3 regions of the Rhizobium sp. NZLR1b genome follow, and region 2 is predicted to be linked to each of the others. Evidence: predicted binding sites of a transcription regulator. Region 2 holds the regulator's gene; each other region holds the start of a gene.
The links. Region 2 encodes LexA, which represses DNA repair genes until DNA is damaged. Its sites were predicted from a motif close to TGTTCNNNNTGTGTTCNG; they were not measured.
Positions count from the first base shown of each region.

Region 1: HJB84_RS20090 (YifB family Mg chelatase-like AAA ATPase) is a predicted target of LexA. The motif match lies at 3,836-3,853, and genes of this name have one in related genera.
Region 3: HJB84_RS32135 (ImuA family protein) is a predicted target of LexA. The motif match lies at 3,767-3,784, and genes of this name have one in related genera.

Region 1 covers NZ_JABDWC010000014.1:98,291-104,781, reverse strand. The annotation lists gene HJB84_RS20105 (Dps family protein) at 1-136, opposite strand, end outside; gene HJB84_RS20100 (LysE family translocator) at 371-988, shown strand; gene cysK (cysteine synthase A) at 1,133-2,095, shown strand; gene HJB84_RS20090 (YifB family Mg chelatase-like AAA ATPase) at 2,214-3,746, opposite strand; gene gshB (glutathione synthase) at 3,923-4,870, opposite strand; gene HJB84_RS20080 (ABC transporter permease) at 4,933-5,961, opposite strand; gene HJB84_RS20075 (sugar ABC transporter ATP-binding protein) at 5,945-6,491, opposite strand, start outside.
Region 2 covers NZ_JABDWC010000022.1:73,989-80,479, forward strand. The annotation lists gene eno (phosphopyruvate hydratase) at 1-806, opposite strand, end outside; gene kdsA (3-deoxy-8-phosphooctulonate synthase) at 948-1,793, opposite strand; gene HJB84_RS25835 (VOC family protein) at 1,790-2,686, opposite strand; gene lexA (transcriptional repressor LexA) at 2,884-3,603, shown strand; gene HJB84_RS25845 (ComEC/Rec2 family competence protein) at 3,584-6,013, opposite strand; gene gltA (citrate synthase) at 6,304-6,491, shown strand, end outside.
Region 3 covers NZ_JABDWC010000039.1:11,380-17,870, forward strand. The annotation lists gene HJB84_RS32110 (NAD(P)H-binding protein) at 27-905, opposite strand; partial or broken gene HJB84_RS33895 (ATP-dependent DNA ligase) at 1,172-1,341, shown strand; gene HJB84_RS32115 (Hsp20 family protein) at 1,514-1,990, shown strand; gene HJB84_RS32120 (DUF982 domain-containing protein) at 2,062-2,361, shown strand; partial or broken gene HJB84_RS32125 (hypothetical protein) at 2,371-2,647, shown strand; gene HJB84_RS32130 (SOS response-associated peptidase family protein) at 2,772-3,545, opposite strand; gene HJB84_RS32135 (ImuA family protein) at 3,846-4,604, shown strand; gene HJB84_RS32140 (DNA polymerase Y family protein) at 4,519-6,036, shown strand; gene HJB84_RS32145 (error-prone DNA polymerase) at 6,033-6,491, shown strand, end outside.

The DNA.
Region 1 (6,491 bases), on a different contig from region 2:
TTTTCATATAAAGGGTGAAGACATCGGCGAGCAGTGCGGTCAGCGCCGCCGAAATATCGGTGACGGCATTGGTCGGCAGGGTGGAAGGGGTCTTGAGCGGCGAAAGTCTGCGGGACTCGGCTGAGGTAGGGGACATTCATTTTCTCCTTGGTGATGAAAATCTCGACGGCGCCATCGGTCTTTTCGGGGAGCGCAAAGGGTGCCGATGGCGCGCGTGCAGAGAGAGAACTAGCAAGGCCGGATCGCTTTCCAAGTGGCTTATCGTTCAGCAGACCTATTCCTTATGGTCATGGACCGATCAGCGCCGAAGCATTGATGACGGCGTGAAGCGCGCCTATAGAGAGATCGCGCAATCCAGTGGATATCAAAGATGAGCCTCACCGCCCTGATCACCTATGCCGGAGCGCTGTTCATCGCAGCCGCCATCCCCGGACCCGGGATTACCGCGATCGTCGCCCGCGCGCTCGGCTCGAATTTCCGCGAGACCTTCTTCATGGGCCTCGGCCTGGTGCTTGGCGACATGAGCTATCTGACAGCGGTCATTCTCGGCCTGGCCTTCGTCGCGCAGACCTTCACCGAAGTGTTCATCATTATCAAAATCGCCGGCGCCCTCTATCTCGGCTATATCGCCTGGAAACTCTGGACGACCGGGCTGCTGCCGCAGGACATCGCGGCGAAGAAATCCAGCAATATCGGCCTATCCTTCCTCTCCGGCCTGCTGGTGACGCTCGGCAATCCGAAGACGATGCTGTTCTATGTCGCCCTGGTGCCGACGCTGATCGATATCGGCAATATCGGCTTGCGCGACTATGCGATGCTGCTTGCGGTGACCTTCGTGGTGCTGATCACCGTGCTCGTGCCCTATATGCTGCTGGCCTCGCGGGCCCGCACGATGCTGAAGCGACCGCGCGCGCTGCAGGCGCTGAACCGGGTTGCCGCCGGCATCCTGGCCGGCACGGCAGCCTTCATCGCCACCCGGGCTGCCTGAAATAAACATTCGGCAAGAACCGGTTTTCAAAGGTTTTTTTCTCCGCTCCCCGCTCCCCCGGGGTGAACGCGGTCTGGCCTCTTCAGGCCTTTGACCCTATTCTCCTCCTCGATTTCAGGAGCAGGATTTCAAAGGGAGGCACCCATGTCGCACAAGCCCGGCCGCGGCCGCATCTATTCCTCGATCACCGAGACCATCGGCGATACGCCGCTCGTGCGCTTCGACAAGCTGGCGCGGGAAAAGGGCGTGGTGGCCAATCTGATCGGCAAGCTCGAATTCTTCAACCCGATCGCCTCGGTCAAGGACCGCATCGGCGTGGCGATGATCGAAGGCTTGGAAGCGCAGGGCAAGATCACGCCCGGCAAGACGGTGCTGATCGAACCGACCTCGGGCAACACCGGCATTGCGCTCGCCTTTGCCGCCGCCGCCAAGGGATATCGGCTGATCCTCACCATGCCGGAAACCATGTCGGTCGAGCGCCGCAAGATGCTGGCGCTGCTCGGCGCCGAGCTCGTGCTGACTGAGGGACCGAAGGGCATGAAGGGCGCCATCGCCAAGGCGGAGGAACTGGCAGGGTCGCTTCCCGACGCCGTCATTCCGCAGCAGTTCGAAAATCCGGACAATCCCGAGATCCACCGCAAGACCACGGCCGAGGAAATCTGGAACGACACCGACGGCACGGTCGACATCCTCATCTCCGGCATCGGCACCGGCGGCACGATCACCGGCGTCGGCCAGGTGCTGAAGAGCCGCAAACCCGAGATCCAGATCATCGCCGTCGAGCCCGCCGATTCACCGATCCTCTCCGGCGGCAATCCCGGCCCGCACAAGATCCAGGGCATCGGCGCCGGCTTCGCCCCAAAAATCCTCGACACCGGCATCTACGACGAGGTCGTCACCGTCACCAACGACGAGGCCTTCGAACAGGCGCGCCTGGTCGCAAGGCTCGAAGGCGTGCCGGTCGGCATCTCCTCGGGCGCGGCGCTGGCCGCCGCCATCAAAGTCGGCAGCCGTCCGGAGAACGCCGGCAAGAACATCGTCATCATCATCCCGTCCTTCGCGGAGCGGTATCTGTCGACGGCGCTGTTTGAAGGGCTGGGTAGCTGAATAGCGAATAGCGCGAATAGCGCGAATAGCGCGAATAGCGAATAGGATGAAGGCCTGCTTGGTGACGGGCAAGGCACTTAACTATTCGCTATTCGCTACTTCCTATTCGCTTCTATCCTCACGCCGCCGCCGTCAACCTCTCCCCTGCAATGCGGTAAGAAATCGCTTCGGCGAGATGGAGGCGGCCGACCGTCGGTTTGCCGTCGAGGTCGGCGAGGGTGCGGGCGACCTTGAGGACGCGGTGGTAGCCACGGGCGGAGAATTTCATCTTTTCGGCGGCGTCGCGCAGCAGCTGCAGGCCGCCGGCATCGGGTTCGGCGAGTTTCTCGATCATTGCGGTGGAGCAGCGGGCATTGGTGCCGATGCCCTTTGCGCCGGCGGCCTCGAAGCGCTCCTGCTGGATCTCGCGGGCGCGGGCGACGCGGCGGGCGACGTCGGCGCTGGCCTCAGCGGCCATCGGCCGGATCAGATCAGCGGCGGAGACGGCCGGCACGTCGATGCGGATATCGATGCGGTCCATCAGCGGGCCGGAGATGCGGGCCTGATAATCGCTCATGCAGCGCGGGCCACGGGCGCAAGTATGGCCGGGCTCGCCGGCCATGCCGCATCGGCAGGGGTTCATCGCTGCGATCAGCTGGAATTTCGCCGGATAGGAGACGCGGTGATTGGCGCGGGCGATGACGCATTCGCCGCCTTCGAGCGGCTGGCGCAGCGCATCTAACGCCTGCGGGGTAAATTCGGGAAACTCGTCGAGGAAGAGCACACCGTGATGGGCAAGCGAGGCCTCGCCCGGCCGGGCGCGGATGCCGCCGCCGACGAGGGCGGCCATGGTGGCGGAATGGTGCGGCGTGCGAAAAGGCCGGCGGTCGGAAAGCTTGCCGCCGGAGAGCTGGCCGGCGATCGAATGGACCATCGAAACCTCGAGCAGCTCGGCGGGCGAGAGCGGCGGCAGGATCGACGGCAGTCTTGACGCCAGCATCGACTTGCCGGAACCGGGAGGGCCGACCATCAAGAGATTATGGCCGCCGGCGGCTGCTACCTCGAGCGCCCGCTTGGCGCTTTCCTGGCCCTTGATCTCGGCAAGGTCCGGCAGGTTGGCGGCATTGGCGCGGATCGATGCCTCCGGTCGGGTGAGCACCTGCGTGCCGCGGAAATGATTGGCAAGGGCAATCAGGCTGCGGGGTGCGAGAATATTGACCTCGGCGCCGGCCCAGGCGGCTTCGGCGCCGCTTTCGGCCGGGCAGATCAGCCCCTTGCCGAGCCCATTGGCGCCGATCGCCGCCGGCAGCGCGCCCGATATGGCGGCAATCGTGCCGTCGAGGTTGAGTTCACCAACGACGACATACTCCGCCAGCGCATCGGCAGGGATGGCGCCGAGCGCCGCCATCAGCGCCAGCGCGATCGGCAGGTCGAAATGTGAGCCTTCTTTCGGCAGATCGGCCGGCGCCAGGTTGACGGTCACCCGCTTGGCCGGCAGCGCCAGGCCGGAGGCGTGAAGGGCGGCCTGCACACGTTCGCGGCTTTCGGCCACCGCCTTATCAGGCAGGCCGACGATCTGCATGCCGACTTTGCCGGGAGCGACCATGACCTGGACCTCGACCGGCACACCTTCGATGCCCTGAAATGCCACCGTACTGACACGCGCGACCATAAACCCATCCCCCTGCCCGCAAACTCTTATACCGCCCGCAACCCTTCCGGGCCAGCAGTTGCAATCTGGCATGGAAACAGGAATAAAACAAGAACACGATGGGAACATAGTCAGATGTAGACTGTGACCGGAGTTGTGCCCGGTCATAGCAGGCGCGGGTGGCTCGCGCGCCAAGCTTAGCCGCGCTTGCGCTCGATCGCATCCCAGAGCAGACTGGCGATATCGGCGCCGCCGAATTTCTTGACCTCGCGGATGCCTGTGGGCGAGGTGACGTTGATCTCGGTCATGTAATCGCCGATCACATCGATGCCAACGAGCAGGAAGCCGCGTTCTCTGAGCGCTGGGCCAATGCGGTCGCAGATTTCCTGTTCGCGCGGCGTCAGCTCAGTCGCCTCGGCGCGGCCGCCGACATGCATGTTGGAGCGGCTGTCATGTTCGGCCGGCACGCGGTTGATGGCGCCGGCAAATTCGCCGTCGACCAGGATGATGCGTTTGTCGCCCTTGCGCACGTCGGGCAGATATTGCTGGGCGATGAAGGGCTCGCGGAAAAGCTGGCCGAACATCTCAAGCAGCGACGATAGGTTGCGGTCGTCGCGGGTCGAATGGAAGACACCGGCGCCGCCATTGCCGTAGAGCGGCTTCAAGATGATGTCGCCCATCTCGTCGCGGAAGCGGCGGATTTCGGCGGCATCCTTGGTGATCAGCGTCTTCGGCATCAGGTCGGCGAATTCGGTAACGAAGATCTTCTCCGGCGAATTGCGCACCCAGGCCGGATCGTTGACGACCAGCGTCTTCGGGTGGATGCGCTCGAGCAGATGCGTCGAAGTGATATAGGCCATGTCGAAGGGCGGGTCCTGGCGCAGCAGCACGACATCCATGGTCGAAAGATCGACGCGCTCCGGCGCGCCGAGTTCAAAGTGATCGCCCTTGACATCGCGCAGCAGCATCGGCTCGACGCTGGCATAGAGCTTGCCGTCGCGAAAACTCAGGCGCTCGGGCGTATAATGGAATAGCCTGTAGCCGCGCACTTGCGCTTCCAGGCTCATGGCGAAGGTGGAGTCACCTGCAATATTGATGCCGGCGACATGGTCCATCTGGACCGCTACATTGGTGATCTTGGCCATTTCCGTCCCTCGCTGAATGCCGGACAGATGTAGGTCGGAGAGATATCAAACGCAACGGCCAATCAAGGGCTTCGCGTTTCGAGGATCCGCATCAGCCGGCCGCGATAGCTGTCGAGAATGACGGCAAGCACGATGACGGCGCCGATGACGATCGGCTTGATATTGTCGTCGGCGCCGAGAAGCTGCAATCCGGTCGACAGGACCTGCAGAATGCAGGCGCCGACCAGCGTGCCGATGATCGAGCCTTTGCCGCCCGAGAGGCTGGTGCCGCCGATGATGACGGCAGCGATGGCATTCAGCTCATAACCGATGCCGGCAACCGGGCTGCCGACATTGAGGCGGAGCAGATAGACCATGGCGGCGATGCCGGCGGTCAGCCCGGAAATGGTGAAGACCGCGATCTTGTATTTTTTCGGCTGATGTCCCGAGAGCCGAACGGCCTCTTCATTGGTGCCGATGGCGAAGACGAAGCGGCCGAAGACGGTATAACGCAGCACGAACCAGCCGATGAGGACGACGACGACCGCAATCAAAAAGATCGATGGGAGTATGCCCCAGAAGATCAGGTTGCCGAAATCGACGAAAGGCTGCGGCAGGCCGGTGATAGTCGAATTGTCGCTGACGACGCGCGCCAGGCCGCTGGCGACGTTGAGCATGCCGAGCGTGACGATGAAGGAGGGAAGCTTCCACTTCTCGCAGATCCAGCCGTTGACGGCGCCAAGCACAGCGCCGGTGCCCATCGCGGCAAGACAAGCGAGAATAATCGCCTGCCATGGCGAAAACATCGGATTGATCATGATCGTTGCGCCGATCACCGTGCAAAGGGCAAGCAGCGAGCCGACCGAAAGATCGATGCCGCCGACCAGGATGACGAAGGTCATGCCCGCAGCAAGCACGGTGTTGATGGCAATCTGCACGAAGATCTTCAGGAAATTCTCCGGCGTCGCGAAATAGGGCGCGGTCGCCGAGAAAAACGCCAGGATCAGAATGAGGGCGATGGCGACGCCCGCCTCCTTCATCGAGATCCGGATAAGCTTGTCCCAGAAGCGCGCCTCTTTTGCCTCGGTCTGTTTTTCAATGTTGGCGGACACGACTGTACTCCTTGTAGGCGAGCGACAGGATCCTGCTCTCGTCAAATTGTTCGCGAGCGATTTCGCCGGATATTTTGCCGTCGGAGAAAACGATGATGCGATGGCAAATGCCGATCAGCTCCGGCAGATCCGAAGATACCACCAGCACACCTTTTCCTTCGGCGGCAAATTTCCACAACAGCTCATAAATCTCGGCCTTCGCACCGACGTCGATGCCGCGGGTCGGCTCATCGAAGATCAGCACCTTGGGGCCGCGGAACAGCCATTTGGCGATGACCACCTTTTGCTGATTGCCGCCGGAAAAGGTCCTGACGGCCTGATGGATGGAGGGCGTCTTGATCCGCAGCTCGCGCACCAGGCGCTGGGCGTGATCATCCTCCGCTTTGCCGCTGATCAGGCCGTTGCGGGAGATCTTGGCGAGATCGGTTATCGTGGAGTTTTGGGCGCAGCTCATGTCGAGCATCAGGCCCTGCATCTTGCGGTCTTCGGTTGCCAGGCACAGCCCGGCCGCAACGGCATCCTTCGGCGAA
Region 2 (6,491 bases):
TCGGCCAGGGCGCCCGATTCGAGCGTGCGGCCCTCGCCTTCAAGAACGTACTTGCCGTCCTTGAAGAATTCCGTCGAGGCGCAGTCAAGGCCGAGGCACATGTCGTCGCCCGGTGTATAGCCGGCTTTCTCGATCGACTTCATGATGAAGTCGAGAGCCTCGGGCGCGCTCTTCAGGCCGGGTGCAAAACCGCCTTCGTCGCCGACATTGGTGTTGTGGCCCTGCGCGGCCAGTTCCTTGCGGAGCGTATGGAAGACTTCCGAACCCATGCGTACGGCTTCAGCGATCGTATCGGCGCCGACCGGCAGGATCATGAATTCCTGGAAATCGATAGGATTGTCGGCATGGGCGCCGCCGTTGATGATGTTCATCATCGGAACCGGAAGCAGGCACGCGGACGCGCCGCCGACATAACGGTAGAGCGGCAGGCCGGAGGCCTGGGCGGCAGCCTTGGCGACGGCCAGCGATACGCCGAGAATGGCGTTGGCGCCGAGGCGCGACTTGTTCGGCGTGCCGTCGAGCTCGATCATGATGTTGTCGATCTGGATCTGGTTTTCGGCATCGATGCCGCCGATCGCGTCGAAGATCTCGGTGTTGGCGGCATCGACCGCCTTTTGCACACCCTTGCCGAGGTAGCGCTTGCCGCCGTCGCGCAGCTCGACCGCCTCATGCGCGCCGGTCGAAGCGCCCGAGGGAACGGCCGCGCGGCCCATGCTGCCGTCTTCGAGATAGACATCAACTTCGACGGTGGGGTTGCCACGGCTATCGAGAATCTCGCGGGCGATGATATCGGTGATTGCAGTCATGGGTTCTTCCTGCTCGGTGGGTGATCAATCGTTCGAAGCCTGTCATAATCGAAGGCGTGCAAATTACAATGGCGCATTGCGACACCCTCGACCTGCATGTCTGAACGTCGCTATAGCACGAACATGTCAGGCTTTTGACTGTCAGCCCTTGGCGACAGCATCGAAGGCGAGCAGCTTTTCCAAAAGCCGCGGCATGTCTTTGAGATAGACCATGTTCGGGCCGTCGGACGGTGCGTTGTCGGGGTCCTGATGGGTTTCGACGAACACGCCGGCGATACCGGTCGCCACCGCTGCGCGCGCCAGCGTTTCCACAAATTCCCGCTGACCACCGGAGGAATCGCCCTGCCCGCCCGGCTGCGCCACGGAATGCGTTGCATCGAAAACAACCGGCGCGCCCATCGACGCCATGATCGGCAGCGAGCGCATGTCGGAGACCAAAGTGTTATAACCGAAGGAGGCGCCGCGTTCGCACAGCAGCACGTTCGGATTGCCGCTGGCATTGAGCTTCTTCAGGACGTTTTTCATATCCCAGGGAGCGAGGAACTGGCCCTTCTTGACATTGACGGCGCGGCCGGTCTCGGCGGCGGCGATCAGAAGGTCGGTCTGGCGGCAGAGGAAAGCCGGGATCTGCAGGACATCGACCACTTTTGCCACCGCGGCGCATTGCTCGGCGGTGTGGACGTCGGTCAGGACGGGAAAACCGAACTCCTTCTTCAGGTCGGCGAAGATCTGCATGCCCTTTTCAAGCCCGATGCCGCGTTCGGCAGAGAGCGAGGTGCGGTTTGCCTTATCGAAGGAGCTCTTGTAGACGAGACCGATGCCGAGTTTGGCGCAAAGCTCCTTCAGTGTGCCGGCAACCATGAAGGCGTGGTCGCGGCTCTCCATCTGGCAAGGGCCGGCAATCAGCGACAGGCGGCCGGTATTGGAAAATGTGACCTGGCCTGCGCCCTCGCCGATCCTGACTTCGGAATTCGTATCAGTGCTCATCGTGTTTCCTCGAAGGCGAAGAGCGTGCCCTGCCCGGGCGCGGGCTTCACCAGAATGCGATTGTTCTTGCGCGTGTAGGTCACTCCGTTAGCAGCCAAATGCGCTTCTGTCACGGCAAGATCGGTGACGGCAAAGAGGATAGCCCGGCCGCGCAGGCCGCGGTCGGCGGATGCGACGGCGATCTCGAAATAGGCCTCCAGCCCTTCCGGCGTCATCAGGCTGATTTTCGCATTCGGCGCCGCGATATTAACGCCGAAACCGGTTTTCTCGACGGCCGATTGCGCCGTTGCAAGGCTGACGAAGGCGGCGAATGCAGAGGGGTCCGGCGCGCAAAGCGCGATCTCGGCAATGCCGGTGACGCCATTGGCATGCGTCTCTAGCGCACCGCGATCGGCCGGCAGAGGATTGATGCGCTCAACACAGAAGAGGAAGAAATCCGGCGCGCGCAACTCAGCGGCAAAGGCCAGCTTGAAGCCGGCCATGGTCTCGGAACCGTCCGGCATTTTCATCGGCCGGCTGAACTGCAGCATGTCGCCGGCGCTCGATCCGCTGCCGACGAAGCTCCGATGAGCGCGGCCGGCATCCTCGGTGCCGAACGCCACCGCCGAAAGCCCCTCCTCGCCACAGCGGAAGCGGAAGGCCCGATTGCGGGCGGTGAAGACATTGCCTTGCCGCGCCGATGCCTCGCTCTCCTCGCGGCTGGCGATACCGAGCGGCTCCAGATAGGTCTTGTCGGCAAAGAAGACGCAGGCATTCTCCGTTCCGAAGGGATGGCGGGCATCGGCGGCAACGGTGAAGCCAAGCTTGCCGAGCCTTTCGCGCGCCAGGTCGATATTGACAACGGGCAGCACGACATGATCCAGCGGGTGCGGTTTGGCCGAGTGCTCGTTCATGATATCCCTCCCTGAAACGCCAAGAGGGTGCGACAGCGCCACCTTCAATGCAAGACATGTGCGCCAATCCGGCGAATGAAAATAAAAAACTCAACGAGTTGGCGGCAAGTTTTACGGAAATTTAGCTACTTGCGGAACACATATGGAACATATAGTGTTCTGTTCTGGATTTGTTTCAATCAAGGGGTCACACGTCGATGCTCACGCGCAAACAACAGGAGCTCCTGCTTTTCATTCATGAGCGCATGAAGGAATCCGGCATTCCGCCCTCTTTCGACGAAATGAAGGATGCCCTGGATCTGGCCTCGAAATCCGGCATTCATCGTTTGATCACAGCGCTTGAAGAGCGTGGCTTCATTCGCCGCCTACCGAACCGCGCCCGGGCGCTCGAGGTCATCAAGCTTCCGGAGGCCTACAGCCCGAGCATCCAGCCCCGGCGCGGCTTTTCGCCAAGCGTCATCGAGGGCAGCCTCGGCAAGCCGCAGCCGGTCGCCGCCCCCGCTCCTGCAAAACCGGTCGCCGATAACGGCAACTCCGTCTCCGTGCCGGTCATGGGCCGGATCGCTGCCGGCGTTCCGATCTCGGCGATCCAGAATAACACCCACGACATCGTCGTTCCCGCAGACATGCTCGGCTCCGGCGAACATTATGCGCTGGAGGTCAAGGGCGATTCGATGATCGACGCCGGCATCTTCGACGGCGACACGGTAATCATCCGCAACGGCAGCACCGCAAGTCCCGGCGACATTGTCGTTGCCCTGGTCGATGACGAAGAAGCGACGCTCAAACGTTTCCGCCGCAAGGGCGCCTCGATCGCGCTGGAGGCTGCCAATCCGGCTTATGAGACCCGGATTTTCGGGCCGGACCGCGTCAAGGTGCAGGGCAAGCTCGTCGGCCTCATTCGCCGCTATCACTGACATTGGAGAGGCCGGATTCGGCAAAACTGTTGCTGCGCCAGTCATAGGCGCGATGGCGCTTCCATGGGCGCGACAGGGTTTCGAATGCGGTCACGACCTCCAGGCCGGCATCGGCGAAGCGCAGCTCGACGGAGCCAGTCCTGCGCAGCGTCTCACCGGTAAAGAGCGTCGCTCCTGATCGGCAGCTGTTGAACCGCAGGCGGACCGACGTCACGACGATATCCGCCGCGTCGCAAGCCGGACCGAGATAGGCAGCGTTGTCGATGACGGCAACCACATGACCATTGCCGAGCCTTGATGTGCACCAGGCCTTTTTGACGCAGGAAAAGCGGTTTGCTTCACCACCGGCGACAGCCGCCCGCATCGCCGCCCTCGCTTCATTCTGCTGATCGCGGGAAAGCCTGACGCGGCGGTCGTCTCCCTCCGGCGGGACAGCGGGACCATCCAGCATTTTCGGCGGGAAATGCGTCGGCAGGACAAGTGCTCTCTGCCACTGATCGAAGATGAAATCCGGCGGGTTTTCGCGGTTGGAAGCGATTGCCGCAGCCGCGACCACTGCGACGAGACTGCCATCCTCCGAAATCACCAGATCCGGCGCCCGGGGAAGCGGCAGAAGCAGCACGCCGAGCGTAGAGACGGCGATAATCGATGTGCCGATATGGCGCAGCCGGGTGCGCAGCAGCGTCAGCAGCAGAAAGCCGGCCACGGCGACAGCGAAATACCAAGCCGGCAAGCGGCCGATGCCGATATCACCGCCCCAACCGGACACCGTTTTGGCGACCGCAATCACCAGGTCGAGGCCGAGGCCGACCACCTTCCAGAGCGGAACGTCCAGACCGAACGGCATGAGCAACATCGCCAGCAGCCCGGCCGGCATGACGATGAAGGAGATGATCGGCATCGTCGCGAGATTTGCCGGCAGCCCGTAAGCGGTCAGGCGATGAAAATGTTCGATCGAAAACAGCGCCGTGGAAAAACCGCCGATCAGCGAGGTCAGGAAGACGCCGCCGAAGAAGCCGGCGACGGCAACGACCGGTCGGAAGACCGGCAGTTTCAGCAAGGCGTTTTCGCGGACGCGCCGGTCCTTCCACAGTTGATAACCCGATACGAGTGCCAATGTCGCGGCAAAGGACATCTGGAAGCTCGGGCCCAAGACTTCGGACGGCGAAATGGCGATGATGACGAGCGCCGAGAGAACGACATTGCGCAGGCTGATCGACGGCCGGTCGAAGAAGACGGCGACCAGCATGATCGCCATCATGATGAAGGCACGTTCGGCCGAGACCCCGAAGCCGGAAATCAGGTAGTAGGCGGTGACGGCGCTGAGCGCGCCGGCGGCGGCGATCTTCTTTGTCGGATAGGCCTGAGCGACGCCCGGAAAAAGGCTGAGCAGCATCCGGAAGCCGACGAAGAAGATGCCGGCCGACAGCGCCATGTTGAGGCCGGAGATCGCGACAATATGAGCAAGGCCGGACTGGCGCAGCGCCTCCGTCGTCGCATTCGAGATGGCGCGTCGCTCGTCGGTCACCAAAGCAGCGGCAAAAGCGCCGGTGTCGCCGGGCAGGATCGATCGTATGCGGTCGCCAATGCTACTGCGCAGGTGGTAAAGCCATTCCAGCAGAGCTGCCGATGTCGATCTGGCAGCCTGCGGACCCGCCTCCAGATCCTTCTCTGGCGCACCGTAGAAGAAGCCGTTGGCGCCGATGCCATCGAAATAGGCACCGAAGGAGAAGTCGTTGAGCTCGGGAAGTGCGGGGCCTGCCGGCGGCGTCAGTCGTGCCCTGCCGGTGATGAGGTCGCCGATGTCGAAAGGCATGTCGGCGCCGCGGACGATCGCGGTTATGCGTCCCGGCGGCCGCTTCAACTCCGGCGCCTCCGTGCCGGTGACGGCAAGAATGTAGCGCCAGCGCCCACGGCCGTCGCCTTCTCGCCGCTCAACTCGGCCGGTCACTGTCGTCGTCACCGAGGAATCGAGGATCACCGTCGAAGCCCGCCAGCTCTCGAATTGTGCGCAGAGCATGCCGCCGGCCACGAGTGCAGGCGCCAGCAGCGTCGCCCGCAATGCCGCCCGGCTGCGGCCGACGATGAGAACCGCGATCGTCAGCACCAACAGAGAGAGCAGCGATGCAACAAGCGGAAATTCGGATGCCGCAACAAACCAGAAGGCCGCCCCGGCGCCGAGAAACACCGGCGAAAAAAGCAGCAAGCGGCCATGATCCGCCTCCTCGCCCAGCATGCGCATGCCGGCGCCAATCGATTGCCGGGCTGCGGCGAGCAGCCGGTGGCGCAAAGATGTCGTCGACTGCGTCCTGGTCGGCCGTATCACCACGATAGGCGGCGAAAAACCGGAGGGACCGGCTGAGCCGGCGCCTGCTTCCGGCCGCAATTCGACTGTCGTCACTTCCTGCATGTGCCGCCCAAGGTCACCCGCGAAGACGGCCAGAATGCATTCTCTAATCAAATCCGGCAAGGATAATCGATTGAAATATGAGGGAAAATCGCCAGCGCCAAAAGACTAAGCGAATCATCGGCTTCCGATATGCACGGGGCTCATCGCTGCAGTGCCTAAAAGGTGATACCGCAATGCACAAAATGCCGGCACGGTAACTTGGCATTAGCTTCACGATCATATAGCTATCGGTAAGGACGCTTAACCCCTATGGCGCTTTTATGGCGCCACCGCCATTTCGGAGGATCAGCATGACGGATCAAAGCGCTACAATAAAAATCGGTGACAAATCTGTCGACCTAGCCGTCAAAAGCGGCACGATCGGCCCGAGCGTCATCGATATCGGTGCCCTTTACAAGAACACGGCTTCCTTCACGTACGATCCGGGTTTCACCTCGACCGCATCCTGTGAATCGAAAATCACCTACATCGACGGCGA
Region 3 (6,491 bases), on a different contig from region 2:
CGACCTTCGGCACTTCTGAGGTGACATTACTCAGGTGAAGAAAGCGGCCGCAACGCGTCGATCAGCTCCGTGGTGCCGCGGCGAACCTCGCCGGCGTTCGGTTCGATGTCGATCAAGCCACCCATGTTCTTGGCATCGTTGGCTTTAATCAGGAGGTCGGCTAGGGTCGCTGGCACGGTCCGCTCGAATACCTCCTTCCATTGCGAGCGAGGTACCGCCCTTGCGTGAATCAGCCGGCCCGATAATTGGCTCACCGCCGTCGCAACATCGCTGGCGCTATATCTGCGTGGTCCTTCAGCGTGGATAACCTCCAGGTTATTTCCACTGTCGGGACGCAGCAAGAGATCGGCAGCAATCACGCCCAGATCCTGGGCCGATATCGTTGGTTGCGTCATATCGACCGGATCTTGAAAGGTCATCAAGTCGCCGGAGGCAACCGCCCGTGGAATAACGCGACTCCAATTGTGCACATGTTCTGCCGATCTCAGGACAAGCAAGTGGCTATCGATCTGGGTAAGTCGCGTCTCGAGCTCACGGAAAACGCTGGGCATCCCTATGTCATCGGCGACATGCGCGCCATAGTCGGAAATGGCTAACACCCGCTTTGGGCGCGCCTGGTCGAGTGCCTTGGCAATACCTTGGATCGATCGGCGCATATCTCCGGCTGGATCGGGCGCCGTCGGCGACACCGGGACGATGAGTTGAACGGCGTCTACATCGTCGATCACTTGGGCGAGGGAGCCCGCATCCTGCAGATCGGCGAGAGCAATCTCGCACCCAATCTCACGCAGCCGCGCTGCTTTTGTCGCGTCCCGAAGGATCGCCCTGACAGGCTGGCCCGCCTTGCGCAAGGCCAATGAAGTTGAATAGCCGACTCTTCCGGCGGCCCCGACGATTGCAAACATGCGCCATTCCTTGGTTTTCGTTGTTCAAGATCTATGGAATCAGACGACACTATCGCACGGGATCAGCGAGGTCTTTGCACAGGGACCGGAGGAACGACCCGATGTTTTGCAACTCCGGGGATTGACGCGTCGAAGCTAAACAGGCGCTTTTGGATTTGTGATGAATACCTCACAGTGCAGAAGATCGAAACTTTTTTCTGTGGGGATGGGCGGCGCAGGCGTCGCCCATCCCCTGCGCGCCCGATGGGCGCTGCGAACCATCTGCTGAGACGCGGACGCGCGTCGTGCCGTTGAGGGCAAGAACTACGTCTTCGCCCCCGACGCTCATTGCCGAGATCGAGATCCGCGGCGGGACGACGACGGCAATTTGCGTCAGGCCTCCTACAAAGGCTTGCGCGAAGTCCAGAATAATGCCGCGGTTTATGCGCTCGATTGAGCCGCTAACGCAGAGCTAAGGACAAGGCAAAATTTTTTCTGCGAGCGCCCTTGAATCCGGAAATCTCAAAAACCAAATCGATTGCCGCCAGCCGCTGGTAACAGGGCTGGCCTTGCTGGGAGCGCCGCTTTCGGCGATCCCGTACCCATGTTGCTTCAAGGAGGATATGGCTATGGCAACATCTTACGACTACGCACCGCTGTTCCGCTCGAGCGTTGGCTTCGACCGGGTCTTCAATCTTCTCGAAAACGCTCAGCGCGCCCGTTCGACCAGTGACTGGCCGCCCTATGACATCGTCAAGACCGGCGATGACCACTACCGGATTTCGATCGCGGTGGCAGGCTTTGCCGAGGGCGATCTCGAAGTCACCTTCCAGTCCAACCTTCTGACCGTCACCGGCAAGAAGCAGGAAGCTTCCGCGGAAGGCTACCTGCATCGCGGCATCGCCGGCCGGCCGTTCGAGCATCGGTTCGAGCTCGCCGACCATGTCCGGGAGAATGGGGCGGACCTGAAGAACGGGCTGCTGTCGATCGAACTCGTTCGCGAAATCCCCGAGGCGCTCAAGCCGCGGAAGATCGACATCCAGAGCGAGCCTGTTCTCGCATCGCCGGCTGCTCCGGCACAGATCGAAGCGCAGAAGGCTGCGTGATCAAAATCCATCGAGGTGGGCGCCGCTGTGGCGGCGCCCGTTGGCGTTCCCGGGTTGGAAGGAGGAAAACGATGAAACCCGATATGTTCAAAGAGCCTGTAACGATCCTTGTCGGCCTCGGTTTTCCGGCACAGGTCCGCGGCGTGATGGACGCCTACCGGCATCTCTCCGAATGGCCGGCGTCGCTGAGGGATACCGCGCACTCAGTTGCGCTGAAGGCTTGCAGTGCTGCGTTGCGCGGCGAGATCGAAGCAGAAACCGCGCGCGGCCTGTTTGCAGCCTTTGCCGAAAAACACGATCTGCTGGCGCCGGCAACCGACGCAATAGCCGCGTCTCGATCGCGGCGCGATAGAGATCCACACGTGCGATGAGGGTGACCGATGATGGACAACATGTTGCAGCAGGTGGCCAGCAATGTGATGGCGATGGGGCCAGCGGTTCTGGTCCAGGGTCTGCAGTTTCGGCGGCCGATCGATGTGGTGAGGGCACCGGCACTTTCCGTTGATGACAAACGGACAATCCTCGCCGCCTGGGCATCGGATTATTATGCCGTCGATTCCAAACCGGCTGCGTCACCTTCCAGGCACGCCCGAACCAATTTCGATCGATGAGGTTCACGCGGGGCTGCGAGAACTCGACCGGCGATACGATCTCTGACGGGCCGCAGGCTCAAGCGGCCCGTTTCACCGGCTTGGCGAGCCGCTTGAAGGCGTGGTCCAGCGACCGCTGCCCGTCGCAATAATCCTGCCAGGCGCTCGTTTTCCCACTGTGCGCAAGACATTCAAAACAGTGTCGGCTGCGCGACAGGTTCCCCAGCTTTCGTGATGATGGTGGCTCCATAGGGTTCCCGCGAGGTCACGATGATCGCATCGTTTGGCAGCGGCCGGGCAAGCGCCTTAGCTTCGTCCCATGCCGCCCTCATCCAGACATCGGTCTCCTCTTTCGTCAGCAGCAGCACCGGCATGGCCTTGTCATGGATTGGCTTGACGATCGCGTTCGGGTCGGTCGTCAGAAAGCCGTAGAGATCATCCGTCGTCTGCCCGTCCTTGACCTTTCGCACGCTGGTCCATTGAGGAACATGGAGGCCCGCGAAAAACATGAGCGGCTTGCTCTCGTCGCGCGCAAACCAGGCATTCGGCGTGTTCCCGCCTTCCTGCTTGCTCGCCGGATCAGGCTCGGCAAAACTCGTGACGGGCACGAGGCAGCGGTTCTCGACCCCGAACCATCTCTTCCAATGCGGGAAATTCAGCTTCCGGACATTCGTCGTCCCACTGTCGAGCTGCTCGCGGACAAGCCTTTCGAAATCCACCTCCTGGCCCTTGGCGCGAAGTTTTGCAGCTTTCTTCTCGGCCTCCTTTTCGAGGGCGAAGCGTGGCGACGGCAGGCCCCACCGCGCATGGACGAGCTGCTTGCGACCGTCGGCGGTGTTGCGCACGATCGGTCCTGTCTCGTTCGGGTTCATCTGGTAGGCTGGCATCAGGTTGATCAGGCTGTCGGCGTCCTGCGCCCACTTGGCAACCCAGTCCTTGTCTTCCATGCGGTACAGATTGCACATCGAGCTGCGACCGTTTCCGTTGAACACCGCTAGCATCGTAGCTGACAGATTTGCAGAATGCCAAGCCGTCGATGATCAGACTGTGGCCCCGGCAAAAATTTGTACGGGGCCGGGAAATCGACAAGGCGACCCATAGCCATGATTCGCCACGCGAATCTGCCGGCCTGCTAAAATTGGGGGATAAAATTCCTATTTCCGGTTGCTTGACTCTTGGAGCAGCGGGGAACAGATAGAGAACATCCGCATTTGAACGACATGACGTCGATACTCCAACACGACCTGAAAGGAGGTTCGTGAACGATGACTGCTGCCCGCGACAGGGTGATCTCCGATCTGCGCGACCGCATCGCCTCGTTTGAAAGGGGTGCTGCGAGAAAGGCCGGCTGCCTTGCCTTCGGGGTTTCCGAGATTGATGCAGTGCTGCCAGGCGGCGGCCTTGCTTACGGCGCCTTGCATGAGTTTGCGGGCGGCGGATCGGGAACAGTCGATGGGGCAGCGGCAGCGCTTTTCGTTGCCGGGATCGCGGCCCGGACAAAGGGTCAGATCCTTTGGTGTTTGACGCGTCCCGACCTGTTTTTCCCGGCGCTCGCGCAGGCAGGTCTTCATCCCGATCGTGTGGTCTTTGCCGAAGCCGACAAGGAAGAGGATGTCCTTGCGACCATGGAGGAGGGCCTTGGTTATGGCGGCTTGGGCGCCGTCGTCGGCGAGATCGTTCGCCTGCCGATGGTCGCCTCCAGACGGCTGCAGCTTGCGGCGGAAAAGACGGGCACGCTGGGTTTGGCTGTCCGCCGATGGCGGCGGCAGACGGAGGCTTCGGATTTCGGGCAACCGACGGCCTCGACGTCCAGGTGGCGGGTGAGTGTGCTGCCATCGGAGGAGCTGCCAGTTACGGGCGTCGGACGTCCGAGGTGGCTGCTTGAGCTGATGCGGGTGAAAGCGGGTGAGTGCGCAGAGTTTATCGTAGGAGCGTGCGATGCCACGGGTCGTATCCATTTATCTCCCGGATCTCGCGATCGAGAGGATCAGACGGACGGCTGGCGCCGGCGAGTTGTCGGCTGAGCGCCCACTTGTCGTCGTCGCGAAAAGCGGCTCGAAGCGTTGGATCACGGCTGCGGATCACAAGGCGCGCGAAGCCGGTATTCATGTCAATATGCCGGCCGCCAAGGCACAAGCGCTCGTCCAGGGCCTGCAGATGGTCGAGGCTGAAGTGAACGCCGACACCGCAGCTCTTGAACGGCTGGCGCTGTGGGCGCTGACGCAATATTCCCCTGTTGTCGCGGTTGATCCGCCGGACGGCATCGTCATGGACACCGAAGGCGCCGACCACTTGCAGGGCGGCGAAGACCTGATGTTGTCCGGTATCGTCAACCGTTTCCATGCCCGGGGTCTGACGGCGCGCGTTGCGATTGCCGACAACTGGGGTGCGGCCCATGCGCTCGCTCGGGTGAGCAAGCGCGCGACCGTGATCGTTCCGCGTGGCGAGACAGCACGTTTCGTCGAGCGATTGCCGATCGCCTCGCTCAGGCTACCTCCCGAGATCGTTGCCAGCCTGCGGACACTCGGGTTTCAGACGATCGGCGAGCTGTCGGCAACGCCGCGTGCACCGCTGACCCTTCGCTTCGGCCCAGAGATCGGCCGGCGCCTCGACCAGATCTATGGACGGTTGCCGGAACCGATCGAGCCAATCCGCTCGATGGACACCATCGAGATCAGCCGCGCCTTTGCCGAGCCGATCGGCGCGCCAGAGACCATCGCCAAATATGTCTCGCGCCTGGTCGTCCAGCTTTGCGAAGCGCTTCAAAAGAAGGGCCTTGGCGTTCGCCGCACGGATCTGATCGTCCACAAGGTCGACAATACGATGCAGGCGATCCGCACCGGTACCGCAAAACCCGCCCGCGACGTCGCCTGGCTGACGAAGCTGTTAAAGGATCGGATCGAGAAGATCGAACCGGGTTTCGGTATCGAGAAACTCTCGCTCGTCGCCGTCATGTCCGAACCGCTCATCGAAACACAGAGGGCGTCTTCGCTGATTGAGGAGGAGGTCGTCGATATCGCCCCGCTGATCGACGTGATCGGCAATCGCGGCCAGCGCGTCTATCGCGTGGCGCCAGTGGCCAGCGATGTGCCCGAACGCAGCGTCCAGCGTGTCAACGCCGTTGCTGAAGAAACTGGAACGTCATGGAGCTTGCATTGGCCGCGGCCGGTTCGGCTGCTCGTCCAGCCGGAGCTCGTCGAGGTAATCGCGCTCCTGCCGGATCATCCGCCGGTCTCGATCACCTGGCGCGGCAAGCGCCGGCGGGTGAAACGCGCCGACGGGCCGGAGCGGATTTTCGGCGAGTGGTGGACGCGGGGCGCGGAATTCGATGCGGTAAGGGACTACTTCGTCGTCGAGGATGACAGCGGCGAACGATTCTGGATTTTTCGCTCCGGTGACGGTGTCGATGCCGCGACCGGCTCGCACAAATGGTTCCTGCATGGGATCTTCGCATGAGCTACGCCGAGCTTCAGGTGACGACGCATTTCTCCTTCCTCCGGGGAGCATCCTCGGCCGACGAGCTGTTTGCCACGGCCAAGCTGCTGGGCATCCAGGCGCTTGGCATCGTCGATCGCAACTCGCTGGCCGGCATCGTCCGGGCACTGGAAGCATCGCGCGCCACTGGCCTCCGGCTGGTTGTCGGCTGTCGGCTCGATTTGGCTGATGGCATGTCGATCCTCGTCTACCCCACCGATCGTGCCGCCTATTCGCGCCTTACTCGATTGCTGACGCTTGGCAAGGGCAGGGGCGGCAAGGCCAAATGCATCCTGCATCTCGATGATGTGACGCTCTATGCGGAAGGCCTCATCGGCATTCTCGTTCCCGATCTGCCGGACGAGACCTGCGCCGTGCAGCTGAGGAAGATGGCCGAGATTTTCGAGGACCGAGCCTATCTCGCTCTATCGCTTCGC